Litorilinea aerophila: one gene and its partners. The protein of the gene in region 2 interacts with the protein of the main gene of each other region in a pairwise test. Links are inferred from orthologs where the notes say so. Each region holds a gene or a part of one and is shown on either strand. Other genes may lie near its edges.

What was found. The genes of interacting proteins can lie anywhere in the genome.
Region 1: the proteins of lpdA (region 2) and odhB interact in binary tests that used the Escherichia coli proteins (3 or more experiments, as listed by UniProt). The link is inferred for Litorilinea aerophila from one-to-one orthologs.
Region 3: the proteins of lpdA (region 2) and FKZ61_RS21695 interact in binary tests that used the Escherichia coli proteins (3 or more experiments, as listed by UniProt). The link is inferred for Litorilinea aerophila from one-to-one orthologs.

What each region holds. Positions count from the first base shown.
Region 1 is NZ_VIGC02000052.1:2,153-5,601, forward strand. The notes cover bases 216-3,061. They hold odhB (2-oxoglutarate dehydrogenase complex dihydrolipoyllysine-residue succinyltransferase), read right to left. Parts: upstream 2,358-3,061; coding sequence 1,074-2,357; downstream 216-1,073. Other genes in these bases: FKZ61_RS23025 (30S ribosomal protein S1), read right to left, coding at 216-649; FKZ61_RS23035 (2-oxoglutarate dehydrogenase E1 component), read right to left, coding at 2,452-3,061. Also shown: more of FKZ61_RS23025, read right to left, coding at 1-215; more of FKZ61_RS23035, read right to left, coding at 3,062-3,449. UniProt on the Escherichia coli protein: E2 component of the 2-oxoglutarate dehydrogenase (OGDH) complex which catalyzes the second step in the conversion of 2-oxoglutarate to succinyl-CoA and CO(2).
Region 2 is NZ_VIGC02000018.1:77,937-81,422, reverse strand. The notes cover bases 203-3,085. They hold lpdA (dihydrolipoyl dehydrogenase), read right to left. Parts: upstream 2,420-3,085; coding sequence 986-2,419; downstream 203-985. Other genes in these bases: FKZ61_RS14440 (dihydrolipoamide acetyltransferase family protein), read right to left, coding at 2,560-3,085; FKZ61_RS14450 (acyl-CoA thioesterase), read right to left, coding at 411-878; FKZ61_RS14455 (MBL fold metallo-hydrolase), read right to left, coding at 203-225. Also shown: more of FKZ61_RS14455, read right to left, coding at 1-202; more of FKZ61_RS14440, read right to left, coding at 3,086-3,486. UniProt on the Escherichia coli protein: Lipoamide dehydrogenase is a component of the glycine cleavage system as well as of the alpha-ketoacid dehydrogenase complexes.
Region 3 is NZ_VIGC02000041.1:14,688-18,413, reverse strand. The notes cover bases 216-3,338. They hold FKZ61_RS21695 (ATP-dependent helicase), read right to left. Parts: upstream 2,944-3,338; coding sequence 487-2,943; downstream 216-486. Other genes in these bases: rsgA (ribosome small subunit-dependent GTPase A), read right to left, coding at 3,008-3,338; FKZ61_RS21700 (AI-2E family transporter), read right to left, coding at 216-476. In the rest of the region: more of FKZ61_RS21700, read right to left, coding at 1-215; more of rsgA, read right to left, coding at 3,339-3,726. UniProt on the Escherichia coli protein: A helicase with DNA-dependent ATPase activity. Unwinds DNA duplexes with 3'-5' polarity. Translocates on single-stranded DNA with 3'-5' polarity. Initiates unwinding more efficiently from a nicked substrate than double-stranded DNA.

The DNA.
Region 1 (3,449 bases), on a different replicon or contig from region 2:
CCAGATCCACGAAGGCGCCGAAGTCGGTGACGTTTTCCACCCGTCCCCGTACCACGTCGCCCACCGAAAGCTCCTGGAGGCGCTTCTCCCGCAGGGCTTCTTCGGCAGCCTTGGCCGAGAAGACCAGCCGCCGGCGCCGTCGGTCCACCTCGATGGCCTTGAGCTTGAGGGTGGTGCCCACCAGCTCTTCCTTGCGCCGGGTGCGCTCCTCTGGGTTGCGCACGAATTTCAGGGCCGGAATCTGGGAGTTGGGGATGAAGCCTTCCAGGCGGCCGTAGCGTACCAGAACGCCGCCCTTGTTGTGGCCCGTCACCTCCAGCTCCACAATCTCCTGGCTTTCCAGGAGTTCGGTAGCCCGGATCCAGTCCTCTTCCTCCAGGCCACGACGCAGCGAGACCCGCAGTTCCTCGTCCTGCTCCTGGCGCAGCACATACACGGGTACCGCATCGCCGACCTTCAAATTGGCCAGGTAGCTCTCTTCCACCCGGCTCAAATCGGAACCCGGAATGACCGCATCGCGTTTGGCGCCCACATCCACGAGGATCGAGTCCTTGTTGATCCAGAGCACTTCTCCCCGCAGCAGTTCACCCCGTTCGGGCTGGTGGTAAGGGTATTCGTTGAGGAGGGCGGCAAAGTCCATCTCGGTCATCTCCGCTTCCTCCTGCCCCTTTTCCTCCTGCCTTTTAACGGGTGGCTGCGCTGGCTCCTCCTGATGATTTTGGGGAGCCTCCTGGGCGTGCTCCGGCTGTTGTGTGTGATCGTGTGCGTTTGCGTGATGCTCCTCTTCGGGTGTCACCTCCGCATTGATCAAGCGTTCTTCGACTATCACTGTTAAACTTAACTTCTCCTTTCTGTATTCTCGCATGCTGAAACCGGTTGCCCAGCTCCAGCATGCAAGGCGATTATACAGGACTTTGGACACAAATTGAATAGGCTAGGATACATTTCCGGGATACATTTCGCTGCAGAAGCGAAGGCGTGGGGAAACGAAGCAGAGGCGCCGAAGCGCCCCTGCCGTCACCACTATCCGGTTCTTGCCCTCGCCTGTCCCTTGCGTCCAGGGATGTCCTGTATCAGCCTTCTAATAAGAGACGTTCCGGGTCCTCGATCAGTTCCTTCACCTTGACCAGGAATTGGACGGCCTCCCGGCCATCCACGATGCGGTGGTCGTAGGTGAGGGCCAGGTACATCATGGGGCGGATCACGATTTCGCCGTTGACCACCACCGGCCGCTGCTCGATCTTATGCAGGCCCAGAATGCCCACCTGGGGCGGGTTGAGGATGGGCGTGCTCAGGAGGGAGCCGAAGACGCCGCCGTTGGTGATGGTGAAGGTGCCGCCCCGCAGCTCCTCCAGGGTCAAGCTGCCTTCCCGGGCCCGGCGGGCCATGTCGTCGATGGCCTGCTCGATCTGGGCGAAGGACATGCGATCTGCGTCCCGCAGGACCGGCACCACCAGCCCTTCCTCGGCGCCCACCGCGATGCCGATGTCGTAGTAGTGCTTGAGAATGATGTCGTTGCCGTCGATGGAGGCGTTCAGCGGGGGAAAGGCCTTGAGCGCGCCGATGGTTGCCTTGACGAAGAAGGACATGAAGCCCAGTTTCACGCCGTGACGCTGCTGGAAAGCCTCCCGGTGTCGCTGGCGCATCTCCATGACCGCGGACATGTCCACCTCGTTGAAGGTGGTCAGCATGGCGGCCGTCTGCTGGGCCTGGACCAGCCGTTCGGCGATGGTTCGGCGCCGGCGGGACATGCGGATCCGCTCCTCCCGGCGGCCGGGTTCGGCCGAAGGGGCCGGGCTTTCGGGGGCGGCAGCCTCCCGCGCGGGCGAGGGAGCCTGGCCATCCCGGGAGCGTTCCTGGCTGCGCAGATATTGGGCCACGTCCTCTTTGGTCACCCGGCCGCCTGGACCGGCGCCGCTGACCTGGCTCAGGTCCACCCCTTCCTGGGCAGCCATGCGCTGGGCGACCGGCGTGGCCCGGGTCTCAGGAGACTCTGCCCGGGGGGCTGTCTTTGCCTCCGGTTTCGCTTCGGGTTTCGTCTCGGCCCGCTCCTGGGCCTTATCCTTCCCTGCCGCCTCTTCCTGGGCTGGCGGGGCTTCCTGGGGGGCGGCGGCGCCCTCCGCCTCCTCGATGTAGGCCAGCACGTCGCCCACCTGGACGTCTTCCCCGGCCTGGTGCTGGATGCGGGCCAGCACCCCGTCGGCCTCCGCGGTCACCTCCAGGTCGATCTTGTCCGTTTCCAGGGAGACCAGGGGCTCGCCCACGGTCACCCGGTCGCCTTCCTGTTTCAGCCAGCGGGCGACGGTGGCTTCTACGACCGACTCGCCCAGTTCTGGCACGACTACCTCTATCGCCATATATGCTACCTCTCTGGTTGTCAGTCCGAAGTCCGAAGTCCTAAGTCCGAAGTCTGAAGTCCTGAGTCCGGAGCCTGAAGTCCTGACCCCGGACTCAGGACTGTGGACTCCGGACTCCGGACTCCGACCTCTGGACTTCTTCTTCGGGCAAGGGGGTGAACGCCTGCTCCACGATGCGGGCCTGGTTGACCTGATGCCAGGCCGCCGAGCCTTCCGCGGGGCTGGCCCGACGGGGACGTCCCACATAGTGGAGGGGGCGACCGTCCGCCAGCAGGCTGGCCAGGTGGGGCCGCACAAATTCCCATGCGCCCATGTTCTGGGGCTCCTCCTGTAGCCAGACCACCTCCTGGGCGCCGGCGTAACGCTCCAGGATCTCCCGCACTTCTGCCTCTGGGAAGGGGTAGAGCTGCTCCACCCGCACCAGGGCGACCTCTGGCCGCTCTTTGCGGAAGGAGGAACTCACCAGGTCCACGTAGACCTTGCCGCTGCAGAAGATCAGGCGGCGGATGCCTTCGGGGGCCTCCCGGGCCTGGGGGTCGTCCAGGACGGGCTGCCAGCGCCCTTCGGCCAGCTCCCGCAGGGTGGACATGGCCAGGGGATGACGCAGCAGGCTCTTGGGCGTCATCACCACCAGGGGCAGCGGGTCTGTGCGCAGGAGCAAGGCCTGACGGCGCAGCAGGTGGAAATACTGGGCCGCAGTGGTGCAGTTGGCAATGCGCATGTTGGTCTCTGCGGCGAGCTGCAGGAAGCGCTCCAGCCGGCCGCTGGAGTGATCCGGCCCCTGGCCTTCGTAGCCGTGGGGCAGGAGGAGGACCAGGGAGGGCGTCTGTTCCCACTTGGCCCGGCCGGAGACCACGAACTCGTCGATCATGGCCTGCGCGGTGTTGATGAAGTCGCCGTACTGGGCTTCCCAGAGCACCAGCCGCTCCGGCGTCTGGATGTTGTAGCCGTACTCAAAGGCGATGGCCGCGTTCTCGGTGAGGGGGCTGTTGTGGATCTCGAAGAACGCCCGGGCCTGGGGCAGATTCTGCAAGGGGATGTGGGGCGCCCCATTTTCCACGTCGAAGAGCACCGCGTGGCGGTGGCTGAAGG
Region 2 (3,486 bases):
TGCCGGCAGGCCCCCCATGTGATCCTCGTGGGCGTGGGTGACGACAATGCTGTCGATGTGGAGTGGGTTCAACACCCGGAGCAACTGGCGCGCCGTACAGGGTGGACCGGCGTCGATCAGGAGCCCATCCACCCAGTAGGCGGTTGTCCAGTCGATGGGGCGGCCCAGGAACCCTCGCGCCATCCGAATGGCAATGACCGGGCCGTGATGTTCAACGTGAATCATGTTCGGTCAACCCACTACATCGTCACGCCTCTACCTTAGTAAATCCCGGCAGTAAATCCCGGCAGAAATTCGCCGATGGTTTCCACCAGAGGTAGTGCCGCCGAATTTCTGCCGTGGTATTTACGGCAGACTGTATTAGTATTGTAGCGTGGGGCCATGGATTTGTACAGAGCCAGATGGCGGCCTCATTCTTCCTGCCGGGCCAGGGCCGCCAGGCGCTGGGCGCCAGCCTGCAGACGTTCCACCACCTGGGGCGGAATTTTGGCCATGCGCCCGTCCAGGTCCACGCAAATGTGTTCGCTGCTGCCCGTGGCCAGCAGGGTCTCGTCCGCCGTGTTGTGGATGGCGTATTCGAAGCGGACAAAGCGGCTGCGCAGGCCGGCCAGCCAGGTGGTCACCCGGACAGTGTCGCCAAAGTGGGCGGCGGCCCGATACTCCGCGTGGATGCCGGTGACGGCGAAATGGTGGCCTGTGGCCGCGATCTCCGTGTAGGGCATGCCGGCGGCCTCCATCCAGGCCACCCGACCTGCCTCGAACCAGACGATGTAGGCCGCGTGGTGCACGACCCCCATCAGGTCCGTCTCTGCAAAGCGTACCGGAATCTCCAGGCTGGCCTTCGCCTGCTGCCAGCGTGGGTCGGTCTGTTTGTCCATGTTGTGGCTACCCATAAGATGTGGCTCCCCGTGATTCCATCGGGCCGGTCCATCCGCCAGGGCGCACACCATCGGGGCAGGCCCGGGGCGTGCGCCCTGGAACCGGCTCACATGTGAATGGGGTGGCCTTCTACCGCGTGAGCCGCCTCCATGATCACCTCGCTCAGGGTGGGGTGGGCATGGACGGTTCGGGCGATCTCCGCGGGGGTGATCTCCATGAACTGGGCCAGGCTCAGCTCAGGCAACAGCTCGGTCACGTCCGGCCCCACCAGGTGTGCGCCCAGGATCTCGCCGTATTTGGCGTCGGCGATGATCTTGACAAAGCCCACCTTGGCTTCCAGGGCCCGGGCCTTGCCGTTGGGCATGAAGGGGAACTTGCCCACCTTGATCTGGTACCCGGCTTCCTTGGCCTGGGCCTCGGTCATGCCCAGGCTGGCCACCTGGGGCTGGCAGTAGGTGCAGCGGGGCATGAAGATGTACTTTTCATGGGGGATGGGCAGCGTTTCCACCCCCGCGATGGTTTCGGCCGCGACGATGCCCTGGGCACTGGCCACGTGGGCCAGGGCCAGCTTGCCCGTGCAGTCGCCGATGGCGTAGATGTGGGGGACGTTGGTGCGCATCACCTCGTCGATCTGGATGTAGCCCCGCTGATCCAGCTCGACACCGGCGGCATCCAGGCCAGCCTTGTCCGTGTTGGGCTGGATGCCGATTGCCATGAGCACCTTGTCGGCGTTTAGTTCCTGGACCTCGTCGTTCTTGAGGTTGCGGACGGTCACCTTCACTCCCTGGTCGGTGATCTCTACCCCTTCGGTGCGGGTGCTCACCAGGGTTTTGATGCCCTTGCGGCGAAATTCCTTCTGGACCTCGGCAGAGACCTCCGGGTCTTCCAGGGGCAGGAGCTGATCCAGCATCTCCACCACGGTGACGTCCACGCCGTAGGTGTTGTAGAGGTAGCTGAACTCCATGCCGATGGCGCCGGAGCCCACCACCACCAGCTTCTCGGGCAGGTTCTCCATGACCAGCGCGTCCCGGTATTGGATGATGCGCTCGCCGTCGATTTCGATGCCCGGCAGCCCTCGGGCCCGGGCGCCCACGGCGACGATGAAGTGGGCGGCGGTCACATCCCGTTCACCGGCCTCGGGCTTGAACTCCGACGGCTCCACGTGGAGGGTGTGGGGATCCACAAAACGGCCGTGCCCTTCGATGACGTCGATTTTGTTCTTGCGCATGAGGAAGTTGACGCCCTTGGCCTGGCGGTCGGCGATGTCCCGGCTGCGTTTCACCGCGCTGGAAAAGTCTACCGTCAGGTTCTCGAAGGTAAAGCCAAAATCCTTGGCGCTGTGGAGGGTCTCCAGCACTTCGGCGTTGTGGATCAGGGCTTTGGTGGGGATGCAGCCCCAGTTGAGGCAGACGCCACCCAGGTTTTCCCGCTCCACCAGCGCGGTCTTCAGGCCCAGCTGGGCAGCCCGGATGGCCGCGACGTAGCCGCCGGGGCCGCTACCCAATACGATGACATCATAATCGTAGTTGTGATTGCTCATGCTCTCTCCTCAGCGGTGATAAGACCCTTCTTGCCGTAGAGTCATCTGCGGTTCATTCCCTGTTATGGTACATGAAATCGGCCCGTTTCCAGAATTTGGGACGGCCCACCACGCGGTCCAAGTCGTGGACATGGGGTTGGTTATGCCAGTTCCAGGGGCCACTCCTCCAGCGTCTCCTTGATGATCGCCACAAACCGGTCCGCCTGGGCGCCGTCCAGGATCCGATGATCGAAGGTGAAGCTGAGGTAACACATGGGGCGGATGACGATGGCATCGTCGGCGCTGGGCAGCAGCGAATCGTTGCCGCTGCGCACCACGGGTCGCTTGACAATGGCGCCGATGCCCAGGATGCCGGCCTGGGGCTGGTTGATGATGGGCGTGCCGATGAGGCTGCCGGAAACCCCATGGTTGGTGATGGTGAAGGTGCCGCCTCGGGTGGCGTCCGGTGGGAGGGTCCCCGCGCGGGCCTGGTCGGCCAGCTCGGCCACCGCCCGGGCCAACCCTTGCAGGCTTTTTTCATCCGCGTCTCGAATGACGGGAACGATGAGGCCATCGTCCAGGGCCACCGCCACGCCAATGTGGACCCGACGGCACAGGATGATGCCGCCCGGGTCGCCCTCCTGGAAGCGGGCGTTCACCTCGGGCACGGCCTTCAGCGCCCGGGCGGCGGCGGCCACAAAATAGGGCGTGAAGGTCAAACGCAGGCCTCTGGCCGCATACTGGGCCCGATGGGCCTCCCGGTGGCGCACCACCGCGGTCATATCGGCTTCGAAGATGGTGGTCACATGGGGGCTGGTCTGCTTGCTCTGCACCATGTGGCGGGCGATGGCGCGTCGCATGGCCGTGAGGGGCATGAGTACTTCGTCGGCCTGGGGCGGAAGGGGCGAAGGCCCCGCGGGCATGGCCGGCGACACAGGCGCGGCGGCCCGCCGCGCCGCCAGGAAACGCAGGACGTCCTGCTTGGTGATGCGCCCCCCCAGGCCGGAACCGGGGATCTCGGCCAGGTCCAGCCCATGTTCGTCGGCCATACGGGCCACCACCGGGCTGATGAAGGCCCGGCCACTGGG
Region 3 (3,726 bases), on a different replicon or contig from region 2:
ACCACCGACTGAATGGCGGACCGGGCCTGGTTGGCCAGCTCCGCCCAGTCCAGGCCGGGCAGTACCGTGTCCAGGCTCCACTGGTATGGGCCAATGGTGATGGTGCGGCTGCTCCACTCCTGCAACATAGCCTGGCCCTGGTCCACCAGGCGCGGGATCAGCTCGGGCAGGACGCGGCTGAGCTTCACCACCTGATCCACCACCACAAAGCCCAACAGCACGCCCCCACCGATCCAGAACAGGAGCAGGGCACCGTAGACCAGGAAGACGCTCTGCCCCCGGGACAGGCGGGTGTGGGAGGTCAGCCAGGTGATGAGGGGGTTGAGGAGATAGGCCAGGATGGCCGCCATGATCAACGGCGGCAGCAGGGACTGAAAACGCCAGATGATCAGCGCCAGCAAGATCAGGGCCACGCTGGCCACAATGGCTTTGGTGGTGGTGCTCCAGGGAGGCGACTGGGAAGGCTGCTCGGCCATGGGGATCGCTTCAGAGTTTTTCCAGGCCGGCCAGGGAAGCCAGCAATTTCTTGACGCCGATCCCCGGGAAGGCCACGGTGACCTCTTCATCGTCGCCCACCCGGGTGCTTTCAATCACCGTGCCCACGCCAAAGCGGGCATGGCGCACGCTGTCCCGCCGTTTGAATTGGGTCTCGGCTTCCGCTGACCGGGCGGAAGGGCGTTGGATGCGGGGGGCAGGGCCCGAAGGGCCGGGAGACCAGTAGGTGGCCGCGGCCGCTTCTCGCCGCCGACCATCGCCCGGGGCACGCTGCCCTCTGGCAGCACCCGCGCGCGGTTGACGTTCGGGCCCGGCATCCCACCGGGTTGCCCGCTCGTAGGCGGCAGCACGGCGGCTCTGCCGGTCCACCATGCCCCGAAGCAGGTGGGGGGGAATCTCCTGCAGAAAGCGGCTGGGGGTCTGGACTTCGCTGCCGCCCCACAGGCTGCGGCGGAAGGCGTGGACCAGGTAGAGCCGGCGCTTGGCCCGGGTGATGCCCACGTAGCAGAGGCGGCGCTCTTCGTCCATATCCTCGGGGTCCTCGCTTTCCAGGCTGCGGCTGTGGGGCAGGATGCCATCCTCCATGCCCACGATGAAGACCACCGGGAACTCCAGCCCTTTGGCCGTGTGGAGGGTCATCAGGGTAACCGCACCGCCGGGGCTGCCGTCATCGGCCGCGTCCAGTTGATCCTGGTCGCTGACCAGGCTGATCTCTTCCAGGAAGAGGGACAGGGGAGTGGTCTCGGGCGGGATACCGTCGGCAGTGACCATGCCCTGGGTGTAGTGCACAGCCACGCTCCGCAGCTCCTGGAGGTTGGCAAAGCGCTCCTCGCCCTCGTCGGTGCCATCCCGCAGCGCGGCCACGTATCCCGATTCCTGGAGCACCGCGTCCAGGAGCTCGGCCACGCTGGCATAGTGGCCCTGCTGGTTGCGCCGGATCCACCCTTCCAGCAGGCTGGCAAATTCCACCAGGGCATTCTCGGCCCGTTTGCCCAGGGGAGGGGCCTTGTAGGCCACGCGGGGCAAGGCGATCCCCATCACCCGGGAGACATACTCGGGCCCGTGGTGGAGGATCTGGAGGGCCACATATTCGCTCACGCCCAGGTCTGCGGCCCAGTCCTTGAGCGCGGCGTAGGTCTTGACGCCGATGCCCCGGGGCGGCTCGTTGATGACCCGGTCCAGGGAGACGGTGTCGGCAGGGTTGTGGACCAGGCGCAGGTAGGCCAGGGCGTCCTTGATCTCCTTCCGTTCGTAGAAGCGGGTGGCGCCGATGAGCCGGTACTTGAGCTGCCGGCCCACGAAGGCTTCCTCCAGGGCGCGGCTCTGGGCGTTGGTCCGATACATGACCGCGATGTCCCCCAGCTCGAAGGCCCGCACGCCAGGAGGGCCCGCCACCAGACGCTCGATCTCGTCGCAGACGTAGGCCGCCTCTTCCACCTCGTTGTAGGCTTCGTAGACGGTCACGGCCACGCCCTGGCCGTTCTCGGTGAAGAGCTGTTTGGGGGTGCGGTTGCGGTTGTGGGCGATGACCGCGTTGGCCACATCCAGGATGGTCTGGGTGCTGCGGTAGTTCTGCTCCAGCATCACCACCCGGGCTTCGGGGTAATCCTCCCGGAAGCGCATGACGTTGCGGTAATCGGCCCCCCGGAAGCGGTAGATGGACTGATCCTCGTCGCCGACGACGAAGAGGTTCCGCTTTCCCTCCGGTTCGTTCACCAGCAGCCGCAAGAGCTCATACTGGGCCGTGTTGGTGTCCTGGAATTCGTCCACCAGCAGATACTGCCACTTGCGCTGGTACTTGATGCGCAGATCCTCCCGGCTGCGCAGGAGGAGGACGACCTTCATGAGCAGGTCGTCGAAGTCCATGGCGTTGTTGAGCTGGAGGGCCTCCTGGTAACGGGTGTAGACCCGGCCGGCGATCTCTTCGAAGTAGCTGGCCGTTTGCAACCCGTCAGGGGTGATCAGCTCGTTCTTTTGGCGGCTGATGAAGACGCGGATGGCCTGGGGGCTGTAGCGCTTTTCGTCCAGGTTCATCTCCCGCAGCACGGCCCGCACCAGGGCGAGCTGATCCGCGCTGTCGTAGATGAGCCAGTTGCGCTGATAGCCGATGGCCTCGGTCTCCACCCGCAACACCCGCGCGCAGATGCTGTGGAAGGTGCCGATGGTGAGGCCGCCCAGGCGGGAAGGGCCGCCGGGCAGGGGTGGCCCGAACTTCTCTGCCAGGAGCGCCTCCACCCGTTCCCGCATCTCCCGCGCGGCTTTGTTGGTGAAGGTCACCGCCAGGATGTTCCAGGGCGCGATGCCTGCCTCTTCCAGCAGGTAGGCGATGCGCCGGGTGAGGACCCGGGTCTTGCCGGAGCCAGGCCCGGCCAGCACCAGGACAGGGCCATGTACGGTCCGCACCGCTTCAGCCTGCTGGGGATTCAGATCGGTCAGGATGTCTACCATGATGGTTCGTTTCTGGCAACAGTATGCTGGTGCGTAGGGACGACGTCGGCCGCCTATTTGTCGCCTATTCGTCGCCGTGCAACAGGCGCAGATAACTCTCGTAGCGCTCCCGTCGAATCTTGCCCGCCTCCACCGCGGCCCGGACCGCACAGCCCGGCTCGTGGTCGTGGGTGCAGTTGGGATAGCGACAATCGTTGACGAAAGGCTTGATATCCACAAAATAGAAACCCAGATCGGCCGGGTCGATCTCGTAGAGGCCCAGTTCCCGGATGCCAGGCGTATCAGCCACAAAGGTCCGTCGGCCGAAGGGCAGATGAAAGAGCTGGGCGGCCCGGGTGGTGTGGCGGCCCTTGTCCAGAAAGTCCCGCAGGTCGCCGGTCCGCAAATTCAGGTCCGGGTGGATGGCGTTGAGCAGGCTGCTCTTGCCCACGCCGCTGGGACCGGTCACCACCGTGATGCGGTCCAGGAGCAGGTCCCGGAGCTCGTCGATGCCGGCCCGGGTGACGGCGCTGGCGTAGATGACCCGGTAGCCGATCTCTTCGTAGGGCTGGAAGAGGGACCGGGCCTGCGCTTCGCCGGTGAGATCGATCTTGTTGGCGCAGATGATGGCGGGCAGCTCGTTGGCCTCCGCGATGACCAGGAAGCGATCCAGCATGCGCAGGTGGGGCTCGGGCTGGGCCACGGCGAAGACCACCAGGGCCTGATCCGGGTTGGCCAGGATCACGTCCTCGGCGGGGACCGTGGTGCCGGGCTGTTGGCGGCTGAGGACGCTGTGGCGCTCTT